2 regions of the Streptomyces sp. ME19-01-6 genome follow, and region 2 is predicted to be linked to the other one. Evidence: riboswitches for the same ligand, from Rfam matches in the RefSeq annotation. Region 2 holds a riboswitch; the other holds the start of a gene.

Region 1 (7,448 bases), on a different contig from region 2:
CTGGCCACGACCGCCGCGCCAGCGTCCCGGTGACCGATTCCGCGTTCATCGCCTGTATCCGCGGCGAGACTACGCGAGCCAGCCGCGCTCGCGGAGTGCGGCGGTGAAGGCGGCGTACGACTCGTCGAGCGCGGCGCGTTCCGTTTCGTCCGGTTCGATGTCCCGGCCCGTACGGACCATCGCGGCGGCGCTCGCCGCGAGGTCGGGGTGGAGGGTGCCGGAGGCGGCGAGGAGTGCGGCGCCGAAGGCGGTTTCGGCGTGGTCGGCGACGCGTAGGGGCATGCCGAGGGCGGTGGCGCGGATACGGGTCCACAGGGGGCTGCGGCTGCCACCGCCCGCCGCCCACAGCGGCCCCTCGACGGGTACGCCCAACTCCCGTACGCGCTCGATGGCGAGGCGTTCCAGGAAGGCGACGCCCTCCAGCTCGGCGCGGTGCCGGTCGGCCTCGTCGGCCGGGGTGCCGAGGAGGAAGCCGCGGGCCTCGCCGCTGACGAAGGGGAAGCGCTCGCCCTCGCGACGCAGGGGGTAGGCGACCACGGACGCGGGCCCGCGGGTGGCCGCGGCGCGGTCGAGGGCGGGGAGTTGGCCGGCGGGGAGGTGCGCGAGGGCTTCGCCGCCGGTGTTGGAGGCGCCGCCCGGCAGCCACCAGCCGTCGGGGTGGCGATGGCTGTAGAGCGCGCCGGTCGGGTCGGTGACCAGCTCGCGGGTCACGCCCTTGAGGACGTACGTGGTGCCGAGGACGCCCACGAACTGGCCGGGCCGGACGGCCCCGGTGGCGATCTGCCCGGCGCAGCCGTCCGTCATCCCCAGGCGGACGGAGCAGCCGACCGGCAGCCCGGTCTCGTGTGCGGCGGCCGCGCACACCGTGCCCACCTCGGTGGCGGGCGCCTGCACGGGCGGCAGCCACGCGGCCGGTACGCCCAGGGCGTCCAGGACCTCGGTGGGCCATTCGCCGACGCGGGCGTCGTAGCCGCTCTTGAGGGCGTGGCTCCAGTCGGTGGCGACCGGGCCTCCGGTGAGCCGCCGGCCGATGAGGTCGGGGGTGTGGAGGAGGTGGCCCAGGGCTGATGGCGTGCCGTCGCCCTCCTCCCCCACCAGCCACGCGATGCGCCCCAGGGCCGCCGTCGGGCCGACCGAGAGGCCGAGGGCCTGCCAGCGTGGGGCGCCGATCCGCTGGGCGCGGGCGTTGAGGTCGGCAGCGCGGCGGTCGTCGTACATCAGGGCCGGGCCGAGCGGCTCACCCGCGCCGTCCGCCAGGACGACCGTGCCGGAGGTCGCCGACGTGGCGACGGCCACCACCTCGCGGCCGCCCGCCGGGAGCGCCGCGGTCGCCCGCCGCAGCGCGGCCGCGACGGCGGGCCACCAGGCGCGGGCGTCCTGCTCGCTGTGGCCGCCCGCGCCGCGGCGCGGCGGGGGCAGCGGCTCGCGTGCCTCCGCGTGGACCCGGCCGTGCGCGTCGACGCACACCACGCGGACCGCCGCCGTGGCGATGTCGATGCCCGCCACGACCTCAGGGGCGGACGACGTTGTGCTCATAGCGGTCGGCTCCTTCGATGCGCGGCGCGGCCGTACTTCCCGGGGAGGGGCGGCACAACGGTGGACCTTGGGGCTCCCCGGCGCACCCAAGGCCCACCATCCCCATGTGCGAAGTGAAGTTAACACGCAAGGCGTTAAGAACGCGCCCCCGCGCTCCCCTCCGTCCCCGCCACCCTCACATCCGTACGCTCCCGCAGCTCCGCCAGCAGCCCCGCGTCCACGCCGTCGTCGACCACCAGGTGGTCGAACTCGTCGACCGGGCAGAGCCGGTGCAGGGCCGTGCGCCGGGTCTTCGACGCGTCCATGAGGAGCACCTTGCGGCTGCCGGCCGCGAGCATCGCGCGCTTCACGAGCACCACGTCCTGCTCCTGGTGGTAGGTGGTGTGCGCGTCCACCGCCGAGGTGGAGACCAGCACCATGTCCACCGACAGCGCCTCGATCGCCGCGACACAGGGCACGCCGAGGAAGGAGTCATGGGTGTGCGAGTACTCCCCGCCCAGGCCGATCAGCCGGGTCTGCGGCACCCCGGCGAAGACCTCCTCCACGCGCCGGGCGTTGGTCACCACGGTCAGCGGGGCGGCGTCGACCAGGAGCCGGGCGAGGGCGAGGGCGGTCGTGGAGTCGTCCAGAATGATCGACATGCCGGGCTCGACCAGCTCCGCGGCGGCCGCCGCCACCGCCTCCTTCTCGGCCCGGTTGACGCCCATCCGGTAGTCCAGGCTGGACTCGAAGACGGACGACGGCAGCGCCGAGACCCCGCCCCGGAACTTGCGCACCACGCCGAGCCTGGCCAGCTCGTCCAGGTCCCGGTGCACGGTCATGAGGCTGACGCCGGCCAGCTCGGCGAGCTCGGCCGCGGTGGCGGTGGAGTGCTCGAGCACGTACTCGGTGATGGTCTGCCTGCGGGCGGCCTGGGAGCGGGGCGGGACGTCGGACGCGCCGGTCGTGGTCATGAGCCGGATTCTCCCCCACGGCTCGCGGCCCCATCCCTTGCGGGCGCGCCCCCCGTGGGTACGTTCAGCGACCGCAGCGCCGTCCGCTCCCCCGCCACCTCGATCTCGCTCACCGCCGCGTTGTCCAGCCGTGGGAACACCTGCCGGTAGCGGCCGACGGGGATGCCCAGCAGCGCGCACAGTGCCATGCGCAGCAGGGAGTTGTGCGCCACGACGAGCACCGTACGGCCCGGGTGCCCGGCGGCCAGGCCGCGCAGGGCGGCCGCGGCGCGGGCCGCCGCGGCGGCGGGCGGCTCCGCGCCGGGGAACGCGCCCGCTTCCGCGTCCGCCCGGAAGGCCCGTACGGCCGCCGGGTCCTCCGCCTCCATCTCGGCGATGGTGCGGCCCTCACCCCAGCCGAAGTCGACCTCGCGCAGGTCCTCGACGACCTCGGGAGCGAGCCCGAGCGCGTCGGCGGCCGGGCGCGCGGTCAGCCGGGCCCGGCTCAGCGGGGAGCAGGCGACCGCGTTTACCTCGCGTCCGCTCACCCAATGGGCGAGCGCTTCCGCTTGCCGGGATCCCCGTTCCGTAAGGGCCACGTCCGAGATCCCGGCGTACCGGTTCTCCGCGTGCCAAACCGTCTCGCCGTGGCGAACGAGCAGTAGACGAGCTGTCACAGGAAGTTCCTCTCCTCAACCCGCATGACGCGCGGACCATTGCTTTGTCACGTCAACGATGTTAAATCTAGCGTCACCTCTGTGATGGAACGCCGAAGAAAGGCCACCCATGCGCGTCCTCGCCGCCGGAGACCACTTCGTACGTCCCGACCTCATCATCGCCGCGCTCCGCGACGAGCCGGGGCTCGGCGACGTCGACGTCGCCGAGCTGACGCTGCCGTGGCCGCACGAGCCCTTCGGCCCGGTGGGCGGTCCCGAGAGCCGGGTGATCGAGGCCAGCGGCACCGAGGAGCAGCTGATCGAGGCGCTGGCGGGGGCCGAGGTGTGCGTGACGCAGATGGCGCCGTTCACCGCCGGGGTCTTCGCCGCCCGCCCCGAGCTGCGCATGGTCGCGGTCTCCCGCGGCGGCCCGGTCAACGTCGACCTGCCCGCGGCCACCCGCGCGGGCGTCGCCGTCAGCTTCGCGCCCGGCCGTAACGCCACCGCCGCGGCCGAGTTCGCGATCGGCATGATGCTCGCCGCGATGCGCCGCATCCCGACCACGGACGCCGAGCTGCGCGCCGGCCGGTGGCGCGGGGACTTCTACGCGTACGAGGAGGGCGGCATCGAGCTGGACGGCGCGACCGTCGGCCTGGTGGGCTACGGGGCCATCGGCCGCATCGTCGCCCGCGTGCTGCGCGCCTTCGGCGCCCAGGTGCTGATCGCCGACCCGTACACCGATCCCGAGACCGCCCGCTCGGACGGCGTCGAGCCGGTCGAACTGGACGAACTCCTCGCCCGCAGCTCCGTGGTGAGCCTGCACGCCCGGCTCACCCCCGAGACCAAGGGGCTCATCAACGCCGCCCGGATCGCCCGGATGCGGCCCGGCGCGGTCCTGGTGAACACCGCGCGCGGCGGACTGCTGGACTACGCCCCGCTGCCCGAGGCGCTGCGCACCGGCCGTCTCGGCGCCCTCGCCCTCGACGTGTACGACCTCGAACCGCCGCCCGCCGACTGGCCGCTGCACTCCGCGCCCAATGTCGTCACCACCCCGCACCTCGCCGGCGCCACCCGGCAGACCGCCCACCGCGCGGCCGCCATCACCGCCGCCGAGGTCGGCCGCTACGCGCGCGGCGAGAAGCTCGCGCACCCCGCGAACTAGCCCGCCCATCCGGCACGCCCCGTAACCCCGCAGTCGACGCCCCCAGGGAGGGCCCACGTCATGAGCATCGTCCTCGGAGTCGACGTCGGCACCTCCGTCACCAAGGCCGTCGCCTTCGGCCGGGACGGCAGGTCCCTGGCCGCCGCGAGCCGCCCCAGCCGGCTCAACCGCCTGCCCGGAGGGCGGGTTGAGCAGGACCTGGAGGACGTGCTGCGCACGGTCGGCGAGGTGGTCCGCGAGGTGTCCGCCGCCCTGGCCGCGAAAGGCCGGGCGGCCCCGGTCGCGCTCGCGCTCACCGGGCAGGGCGACGGGCTGTGGCTGCGTGACGCGGCGGGCCGGGCCGTGCGCCCGCCGATCTCGTGGATGGACGGGCGGGCGAACGACACCGTGACCCGCTGGGGCGAGGACGGCACCATCCGCGAGCTCTACCGGCTCACCGGCTCCGGGGTGTTCCCCGGCTGCCATGCGCCGCTGCTGCGCTGGCTGGCCGACCACGAGCCGGAGGCGCTGGCGCGCGCGGAGGTCGCGGGCTACTGCGTGGACGCGGTGGCGCAGCGGCTCACCGGCGTCATCGGCGTGGACGCCTCGGACGCGTCCATGCCCTTCCTGGACGTGACCACGCGCGCGTATGTCCCAGAGGCCCTGGAAGCATGTGGAATCGCCGAATACGCCCGGCTGTTGCCGTCGCCCGCCGCGCCCGACACCGTACGGCGGCTGGACAAAGCGGGCGCCGAGCTGCTCGGGCTGGCGGTCGGACTGCCCGTCACGGCGGGCCCGTACGACCTTCCGGCCTGCGCGATCGGCAGCGGGGTCGAGGAGGTCGGCGACGGCCTGCTGATCGTCGGCACCACGCTGGCCAGCCAGGTCCTCACCGACAGCGCGCGGATCGACCCGGCGGCCGACCCGGCGGGCATGTGGCTGTGCGTGCCCGACCGGGACCGCTGGCTGCGCGGCATGCCCGCCATGGTGGGCACGGCGGCCCTGGAGTGGGTCCTGGAGTTCGCCGGGGCCACCACCGCCGACCTGGACGCGCTGCTCGCCCAAAGCCCGCCGGGGGCGCGCGGGGTGACCGCGCTGCCCTTCCTGTCCGACGCGGGCGAGCGGGCCCCGTTCGTGGAGCCCGCCGCGCGGGGCCGGCTGGACGGGCTGACCCTGGCGGCGACCCGCGCGGACGCCGTACGGGCCGTCTGTGAGGCCGTGGCGTACGCCGCCCGCCACTGCCTGGAGGCCGCGGGGCTGACCGCGAGCCTCGCGGCGTGCGGGGGCGGCACCCGGTCCGCCGCCTGGGCCCAGCTGTTCGCGGACGCCCTCGGGCGACCGGTGCGCATCCCCGACGAGCCCGAGGTGGGGGCGCGCGGCGCGGTCGCGGTCGCCTGGCGGGCGCTGGGCGACCCGGTGGACGCGACACAATGGCGAGCCGATTCGCGTACTGTCGTACCGGACGCGGACCGCGCCGAGGCATACGAGCGCGGCTACGCGGACTACCGGGCCAGGCTGGCCCGTACCCTCGCGGAGTGGCGGGCAACGGCGCCCGTTTAACGGCGGCCCACGGCAGCCCGGCACCGCGCCGGACCCGCGCCTGGCGCGCGCCCGGCCGCCCGCACCGGACCCGTGCCAGGCCTGTCCAAGGCCCGCGTCAGGTCAGTGCCAAGTGCGCGCCAAGACCGCGTCAAGTCCGGCACTGAATAGCACATTCGTACGAAACACTCCACCTCGCGACACAACATGTGGGGGCGCGTGCGCTCGCCACCACAAGATGTATGCTCATGCTCGCTGTCGCCGCAGGGGAATCCGGTGGGAATCCGGAACTGTCCCGCAACGGTGTACGCGTGCGCTTTTGCGTACCCGCGAGTCCGAGGACCTGCCGACAGCCGTCTCATACGTCCGGGCCCCGCGGGTTGGGCCGGTGGACGCTGCGCGGTATGCCGTTCGCGGTTTCGGCATGCCCGTACGCGCCCATCGCGCACCACCGTGAGGCCCCAAGCCGAGCGAGGGAGAGCACTTTCGTGACCATCGCGCCAGCCGATCCGGTTTCAGAGGCAGCGGCTACTCAGGCAGCGAACGACGCGCCCGGGACCGTCCTTCTGCGGACCCTGACGGAGCTCACCGCCGACCTGCCCGCCACCGACCCCGGCAAGGTCGCGGCCGCCGCCCTGCGCGGCCGCCATCCCGGCTCGGACGAGGCGGAGTTGCGCACCCTCGCGACCGAGGCGGCGGCCGGGCTGATCGCCGAGGAGCCGGAGTACTCGAAGCTCGCCGCTCGGCTGCTGACCCTCGCCATCGCGGAGGAGGCGGCCGGGCAGGGCGCGGTCTCCTTCTCGGCCTCGGTGGCCGTGGGACACCGCGAGGGCCTGATCGCGGACGGCACGGCCGAGTTCGTGACCGCCCACGCCGCCCGCCTGGACGCGCTGGTCGAGCGGGCGCTGGCCGACGGCGCCGACGGCCGCTTCGGCTACTTCGGGCTGCGCACGCTGCACAGCCGCTATCTGCTCCGCCACCCGATCACCCGCCAGGTGATCGAAACGCCGCAGCACTTCCTGCTGCGGGTGGCCTGCGGGCTGGCCGAGGACCACTCACGGCAGGCGCTGGACGATGTCGCCGAGCTCTACCGGCTCACCAGCACGCTGTCCTACCTGCCCAGCTCCCCCACCCTGTTCAACTCCGGCACCCGGCACCCGCAGATGTCGTCCTGCTATCTGCTGGACTCGCCGCTGGACGAGCTGGACTCGATCTACAACCGCTACCACCAGGTCGCGCGGCTCTCCAAGCACGCGGGCGGCATCGGGCTCTCCTACTCGCGCATCCGCGCCCGCGGTTCGCTGATCCGCGGCACCAACGGGCACTCCAACGGCATCGTGCCGTTCCTGCGCACCCTCGACGCCTCGGTCGCCGCCGTCAACCAGGGTGGCCGGCGCAAGGGCGCGGCCTGTGTGTACCTGGAGACCTGGCACGCGGACATCGAGGAGTTCCTGGAGCTGCGGGACAACACGGGCGAAGAGGCCCGCCGCACCCACAACCTCAACATCGCGCACTGGATCCCGGACGAGTTCATGCGCCGGGTCGAGGCCGACGCCGACTGGTCGCTGTTCTCGCCGGTCGACGCGCCCGCGCTGGTCGACCTGTGGGGCGAGGAGTTCGACGCCGCCTACAAGAAGGCCGAGG
Region 2 (7,448 bases):
GTCGAACACTGTGCCCTCGATCATGTCGTTCCACGGGCCGCCGCCACGGCGCCGGCCAATTGCTCTGCTGTTACGTTCACTGTCCCGTCCACGCCCCGCTCGGACCCTGTGGCACCTCGTACGGTGACCTGGTAGCCGTCGCCCGTCGCCAGCACGTCGACCCACCGGCCGCCGGGGTGGCCGCAGCGCCGCTCGCAGCCGGAGAAGTACACGGGCAGGGCGGTCGGCGGTCGGCCCGGGCGGCCGCCGCCGGACGCCTCGCCCGCCACCGCGCGCGCCGCGTCGGCCCGCACATCGGCCAGGGACTTGGCGCAGCCGGGCCGTCCCGTGCACGCGCCGACCCCGAGCCAGGGGGAGTGCGGCGCGGTCACCAGCCCGGCGTCGGCGAGCTCCCGCAGCGCGGCCCGGGCGCCGTCCTGGGAGAAGCCGGGCAGCACCACGCCGCGCCAGGGCGTCACACGCAGCTCGCCCGAGCCGCCCCGGGCGGCGAGTTCGGCGAGCAGCCGCCACCGCGCGGCGGCGAGCCGCCCCAGCGGAACGGCGACGGACACCACGCACCGCCCGCCTGGCCCGGCGACGAGCCCGACCGCGGGCGCGCCGGAGACGGCATGGTCCACGAGGGCCTGCGCTGCTTCCTCGCGCGCGGGTGCCGCGTCCACCGGCGATGTCTGTCCCTCGGCGCGGAGGGACTCAGGGCCGAGCGGAGTGGCCTGGATCCCCGCCTCGGCGAGTCGCCCGGCCAACCGGCCGTCCGTCACGGCGTGTCGCGCCGACAGCTCGCGAACGCGCCAGGCGCGGGTACCACTCGCGCGCACGGCGTCGAGAAATGCCACTGCGGCCAGCGCCGCCGCGCGCGGCGCGTCCGCGGCGCGCATCCGGAGCCCGGCGACCGCGGAGTCGCCACCGGGCCCAGGATCCAGCGGCCGAGCCCGGCCCGGCGTGTCGTCGCCCACCGCCCGCCCGTTCCGGCGCGCCGCGACGCCCGATGCGTCAGGACGGCCCGTCGCCTCGGAGGAGCCCCCGGCGTCCGGCGCGGTGGACGCCGGGTACCCCAGTCCGTGACCGCCGACGGAGCCGAGCCGCAGCAGCGCCCCGCCGTCCGGCTCTGCGATCAATGTCACATCCGCGCCCAGCGCCGCCACATCGCCCCGCCCGTCGTCGAGTGCGAACAGGAACCGGCCCGAGAGACTTGCGAGTTCGGCGAATCCGGAAGACGCGGGTCCGTCGTCGCACAGCAGGGCGTCCAGTTCCCGCGCCCACGCCGAGACATCCGTGTGCCCCGCCCCGTCCAGTCCGGACAGCGGGGACGCCACGATGTTACGCACCCGGTCGTGCCGGTCCGACGGGAGGAGCCCGGCCGTCCGCAGCCGGGCCGCGAGCCCGGCCCCGCACCCCGGGGCGAGGCCGCGCAGCTGCAGATTGCCCCGGGAGGTGAGGTCCAGTCGGCCGTCCCCCAACTCCTCGGCAGCGAGCGCCAGCACCAGCGCCTGACATGCCGTCAGAAGCCCGGCCGGCAGCCGCACCCGGGCCAGTGCGCCGTCGTCCGCCGGGTGCAGGCGCAGCGCGCCCGGGCAGGCGTCGGCGCGCCCGCGCACGGGGGTTTCATCCCCTGGTGGGGCGGTTGTCGGGGGGAGGGACATGGCGGCGAGCATACCGACGATTGCCTCCGGCTCACCGCCCCGCGGCAGGTCAGGAACGCCTACTATGCTCACCGGCGGGTCGGTCCCGGCCCGCCACCACACAAGACGGCAAAAAGGGTAGGAAGCCGGTGGAAATCCGGCGCGGTCCCGCCACTGTGAGCGCGGCAGCCGGTTATGCGGCGGCCGCGCGAGCCAGGAACTCCCGCCGTCTTCAACCCGCCCGGGGCGCGGACCCCGAGGAAGGCCTGCCGTCGCATGATCCTGCTGCTGTCGACGTCCGACACCGATTTGCTCAGTGCCCGCGCGGCACAGACCCCGGTGCCCTACCGGCTCGCCAACCCGGCCCGGCTCCCGCTGGACGACCTCCCCGCGCTCCTCGACGGCGTCGAACTCGTCGTCGTACGGCTGCTCGGCGGGGTGCGCGCCTGGCAGGAAGGGCTCGACACGCTGCTCGCCCAGGACCGCCCGGTCGTCGTGCTGACCGGCGAACAGGCCCCGGACGCCCAGCTCATGGAGGCCTCCACGGTCCCGGTCGGGATCGCCGCCGAGGCTCACGCCTACCTCGCGCACGGCGGGCCCGGCAACCTCGGCCAACTGGCCCGCTTCCTGTCCGACACCGTCCTGCTGACCGGACACGGCTTCGAGCCGCCCGCTCCCGCGCCCTCGTGGGGCGCGCTGGAGCGCGCCGCGCGCGAGGACGTCACCGGCCCGCGGATCGCCGTGCTCTACTACCGCGCGCACCATATGAGCGGCAACACCGCCTTCGTCGAGGCGCTCTGCCGGGCCGTCGAGGACGCCGGAGGCCGTCCGCTGCCGCTGTACGTCGCCTCGCTGCGCGCGCCCGAGGCCGAGCTGCTGGAGGCCCTCGCCGAGGCCGACGCGGTGGTCACCACCGTGCTGGCCGCGGGCGGCACCCGGCCCGCCGAGGCCTCGGCCGGCGGGGACGACGAGGCGTGGGACGCGGGCGCGCTGGCTGCGCTGGACGTCCCGGTGCTGCAGGCGCTGTGCCTGACCGGCTCGCGCGCCGCGTGGGAGGAGAACGACGAGGGCCTCTCGCCTCTGGACGCGGCGACCCAGGTCGCCGTCCCGGAGTTCGACGGGCGGTTGATCACCGTGCCGTTCTCCTTCAAGGAGACCGACGAGGACGGCCTGCCCGTCTATGTAGCCGACCCCGAGCGCGCCGCGCGTGTCGCGGGAATCGCGGTACGACACGCCCGGCTGCGCCACATACCGGCGGCCGACAAGCGTCTCGCGCTCGTCCTGTCCGCCTACCCCACCAAGCACTCCCGTATCGGCAACGCCGTGGGCCTGGACACGCCCGCCAGCGCCGTCGCCCTGCTGCGCCGGCTGCGCGCGGACGGCTTCGACGTCGGCCCCGAGGAGGGGCCCGAGTCGCTGCCCGGCCTCGCCTCCGGCGACGGCGACGAGCTGATCCGCGCCCTCATCGAGGCGGGCGGCCACGACCAGGACTGGCTCACCGAGGAGCAGCTGGCCCGCAACCCGGTCCGGGTCCCTGCCGCCGACTACCGCCGCTGGTATGCCCGGCTGCCGCAGGAGCTGCGCGAGGCGGTGGAGGAGCACTGGGGGCCGCCGCCGGGCGAGATGTTCGTCGACACCAGCCGCGACCCCGAGGGCGAGATCGTGGTGGCTGCGCTGCGCCGGGGCAATCTCCTGGTCGTCATCCAGCCGCCGCGCGGCTTCGGCGAGAACCCGATCGCCATCTACCACGACCCCGATCTGCCGCCCTCCCACCACTACCTGGCCGCCTACCGCTGGATCGCCACCTCCCAAGCCGACGGCGGCTTCGGCGCCGACGCCATGGTGCACCTGGGCAAGCACGGCAATCTGGAGTGGCTGCCCGGCAAGAACGCGGGCCTGTCCGCCGCCTGCGGCCCCGACGCCGCGCTGGGCGACCTGCCGCTGATCTACCCGTTCCTGGTCAACGACCCGGGGGAGGGCACGCAGGCCAAGCGCCGCGCCCACGCCACCCTCGTCGACCACCTCGTGCCGCCCATGGCCCGCGCCGACTCCTACGGCGACATCGCGCGCCTGGAGCAGCTGCTGGACGAGTACGCCGCCATCTCCGCGATGGACCCGGCGAAACTCCCCGCCATCCGGGCCCAGATCTGGACCCTCATCCAGGCCGCCAGGCTCGACCACGACCTCGGCCTGGAGGATCGGCCGGACGACGACGGCTTCGACGACTTCCTGCTGCATGTCGACGGTTGGCTGTGCGAGGTCAAGGACGCCCAGATCCGCGACGGCCTGCATGTCCTCGGCACCGCCCCGGCCGGCCCCGAACGGGTCAACCTCGTCCTGGCCATTCTGCGCGCCCGGCAGATCTGGGGCGGCACCTCGGCGCTCCCCGGCCTGCGCGAGGCACTCGGCCTCGACGAGTCGGCCGCCACCCGCACCGGCGCGGACGAGGCGGAGGAACGCGCCCGCGCTCTCGTCCAGGCGATGGAGGACGCCGGCTGGGCGCCGGAGGCGGTCGAGAAGGCGTGCCTGGGACTGCCCGAGGAGCAGCGCGACGCGGTGACCGCGATCCTTGACTTCGCCGCGCGTGAAGTCGTGCCGCGGCTGGCCGCCACCACCGACGAGATCGACCACGCCGTACACGCCCTGAACGGCGGCTTCGTCCCCGCGGGCCCCTCCGGCTCACCGCTGCGCGGCCTGGTCAACGTCCTGCCGACGGGCCGTAACTTCTACTCCGTCGACCCCAAGGCCGTGCCCAGCCAGCTGGCCTGGGAGACCGGCCAGGCGCTCGCCGACTCGCTGCTGGAGCGCTACCGCCGCGACAACGACGGCGCGTGGCCGCGCTCCGTCGGCCTGTCGCTGTGGGGCACCAGCGCGATGCGCACCTCGGGCGACGACGTGGCCGAGGCGCTCGCGCTGCTGGGCGTCCGCCCGGTGTGGGACGACGCCTCGCGGCGCGTCACGGGACTCGAACCCGTCCCCCTCGACCAGCTGGGCCGCCCCAGGGTCGATGTCACCCTCCGCATCAGCGGCTTCTTCCGTGACGCGTTCCCGCACGTCGTGGCGCTGCTCGACGACGCCGTACGCCTCGCCGCCTCGCTCGACGAGCCCGAGGCCGACAACTACATACGCGCCCACGCCCAGGCCGACCTCGCCGAGCACGGCGACGAACGCCGGGCCACCACCCGCATCTTCGGCTCCCGCCCCGGCACCTACGGCGCGGGCCTGCTCCAGCTCATCGACAGCCGCGACTGGCGCACCGACGCCGACCTGGCGGAGGTCTACACGGTCTGGGGCGGCTACGCGTACGGCCGCGGCCTGGAAGGCCGCCCGGCCCGCGCGGAGATGGAGAGCGCCTACCGCCGGATCGCGGTCGCGGCCAAGAACACCGACACCCGCGAACACGACATCGCCGACTCGGACGACTACTTCCAGTATCACGGCGGCATGGTCGCCACCGTGCGCGCCCTCAAGGGCACCGCCCCGGCCGCGTACATCGGCGACTCCACCCGCCCCGAGACGGTCCGCACCCGCACCCTGCACGAGGAGACCTCCCGGGTCTTCCGCGCGCGCGTGGTCAACCCTCGCTGGATCGAGGCGATGCGCCGCCACGGCTACAAGGGCGCCTTCGAACTCGCCGCGACCGTCGACTACCTCTTCGGCTACGACGCCACCACGGGCGTGGTCGCCGACTGGATGTACGACAAGCTCGCCCAGAGCTACCTCCTCGACCCCGAGAACCGCTCCTTCCTCCAGGACGCCAACCCCTGGGCGCTGCACGGCATGGCCGAGCGGCTGCTGGAGGCGGAGAGCCGAGGCCTGTGGGAGCACCCCGATTCCGAGGTCCTGGCGGCGGTGCGGGAGCTGTACCTGGAGACCGAAGGCGGCATAGAGGGCGGGGCGGGCGGGGAGGACGAAGCCGAGTGACAGAGTCGGGGAGTGAGCCGGTGGCCGGGACGGCGCCGCTGGAGTCGGTGGGCTGGGTCTGCGTACGCGACGGGCGGCTGCTGGCCGTGCGCACCCGCGGGCGCGATGTGTTCTACCTCTGATCCCGCGCGGTGCTCCCACGTTTGCGGGGCAGGTGAAGCGCATCGCTGAGCTGACGGTGTAGAGCATCGTCGCATCCCTCTGTAATGCATCTGGCACGCTCAGTGCATGATCGGGGGCGACAGCCAAGTCTCCGACAGCCCGAGCGAGCCGCGTGCTTGCTCCGGCGGCTGGAAGGGTCGTCGTCGGACAGGCATGACCTGTCAAACTCCCCGGAGCGATTCAGGGGAGAATCTCCCGGATCCATCGGGGAGAGAACTTCAACTGCCCGGAGGCAAGCTCGAACCGGGGAAGGGCGGGCCCCGGGCGCTGGCCCGGAGCTCGGCCTGACCGCCGCGTCCGCCGCCCGTGACGCCGCCTGCCCGGGACGCGGCCCGCCGGGACGGGCGGGCCCGGTGCCGGGTCAGGAGCGCTTGAGGGGCGCCGGGGGAGCGGCGGGCCGGGAGGCGGAGCGGACCCGCTCGGGCCAGGGCGGGCAGTTCACCAGCTCGGCCCACTCCCGGTCGTAGCGCCCCGGCACGGCCCGGCCCGCGGAGGCCCAGCGCTCGACCAGGGCGGCGTAGATGGGCACACAGGTGCTCTGATGGAGCGTTTCGCCGCCCGCGGTGCTCCGGTCCAGCGCTCTGCTCGGCTGCGAGAGAGAACGGCGTCGCATCGTCGTCGTCATGTCAGGCCAACGCGCCGCGCCCGGCGTGGTCACCGGCTCTCTGTGGAGCTCACCCGGACCGGGGCGGTCTCGCACATATCATCGACCGTGCCCGACAATGAAAAGCATTGCCGAATTCAGAAAGGCATTGCGCATCGCCGCCGGTCCACGCGATCTGGGCACTTGATAACCGTGTCCATTGCAGCCTTTGGATTATTTTCCGATGTGCTGTTCAATTGCGCTGTTCCGCTAGGCGATTCGAGGAGGAGCGGGTGGGCACCCATACGCACGGGCACGGGCACGGCCATGCCGGGCACAGCCATGGTGTGGCGGAGAACGCCGACCGTCGCTGGCTGCTGGCGGCGCTCTCGCTGATCAGCGGCTTCATCGTGATCGAGGGCGTCATCGGCGTGGTGGCGCGCTCGCTGGCGCTGATCTCCGATGCCGCCCACATGCTCACCGACGCCGCGTCGATCGTCCTCGCGCTGTTCGCGATCCGACTCGCGGCCCGCCCCTCGCGCGGCGGCTACACCTACGGTCTCAAACGTGCCGAAATTCTCTCCGCCCAGGCCAATGGGCTCTCGCTGCTGCTCCTCGCGGTGTGGCTGGGCTATGAATCGGTGGAGCGTCTGATCGACCCGCCGGACGTGAATGGCGCCCTGGTCCTGGCCACCGGAATCGCCGGAGTGGCCGTCAATATCGCGGCGGCCTGGTGCATGTCCAAGGCCAATCGCAGCTCGCTCAACGTCGAAGGCGCCTACCAGCACATCCTCAACGACCTGTTCGCCTTCATCGGCACCGCCGTCTCCGGTGCCGTCGTCCTGACCACCGGCTTCGCGCGGGCCGACGCGATCGCCTCGCTCGTCGTAGTCGCGCTCATGATCAAGGCCGGGGTGGGGCTGGTCCGTGCCTCCGGCCGGGTGCTGCTGGAGGCCGCGCCGAACGGGGTCGAGCCCGACGAGATCGGGGACCGGCTGGTGTCCCACGCGGCCGTGGCCGAAGTGCACGATCTGCATGTCTGGCAGATCACCTCGGGGGAGGTCTCGCTCTCTGCCCATGTGCTGGTCGCGGCACCGGACGGCGACTGCCACACCGTCCGTGAGGATCTGGAGCGGGTGCTGGGCGAGCACTACGGGATC

Evidence for each region. A riboswitch is a leader RNA that binds a small molecule or an ion and turns the genes downstream of it on or off. The one in region 2 is predicted to bind cobalamin.
Region 1: another riboswitch for cobalamin. It lies ahead of PV419_RS08245 (ribonucleoside-diphosphate reductase subunit alpha); the one in region 2 lies ahead of cobN (cobaltochelatase subunit CobN).

What each region holds. Positions count from the first base shown of each region.
Region 1 covers NZ_JARAXF010000003.1:352,710-360,157, forward strand. The annotation lists gene PV419_RS08215 (hypothetical protein) at 1-8, opposite strand, end outside; gene PV419_RS08220 (FGGY-family carbohydrate kinase) at 70-1,536, opposite strand; gene PV419_RS08225 (DeoR/GlpR family DNA-binding transcription regulator) at 1,671-2,489, opposite strand; gene PV419_RS08230 (histidine phosphatase family protein) at 2,486-3,145, opposite strand; gene PV419_RS08235 (2-hydroxyacid dehydrogenase) at 3,255-4,286, shown strand; gene PV419_RS08240 (FGGY-family carbohydrate kinase) at 4,347-5,825, shown strand; cobalamin riboswitch at 6,040-6,170, shown strand; gene PV419_RS08245 (ribonucleoside-diphosphate reductase subunit alpha) at 6,293-7,448, shown strand, end outside.
Region 2 covers NZ_JARAXF010000007.1:247,863-255,310, reverse strand. The annotation lists gene PV419_RS19460 (precorrin-8X methylmutase) at 1-24, opposite strand, end outside; gene PV419_RS19455 (nitrite reductase) at 21-1,652, opposite strand; cobalamin riboswitch at 1,704-1,865, shown strand; gene cobN (cobaltochelatase subunit CobN) at 1,896-5,543, shown strand; gene PV419_RS19445 (hypothetical protein) at 5,540-5,665, shown strand; gene PV419_RS19440 (hypothetical protein) at 6,067-6,318, opposite strand; gene PV419_RS19435 (cation diffusion facilitator family transporter) at 6,582-7,448, shown strand, end outside.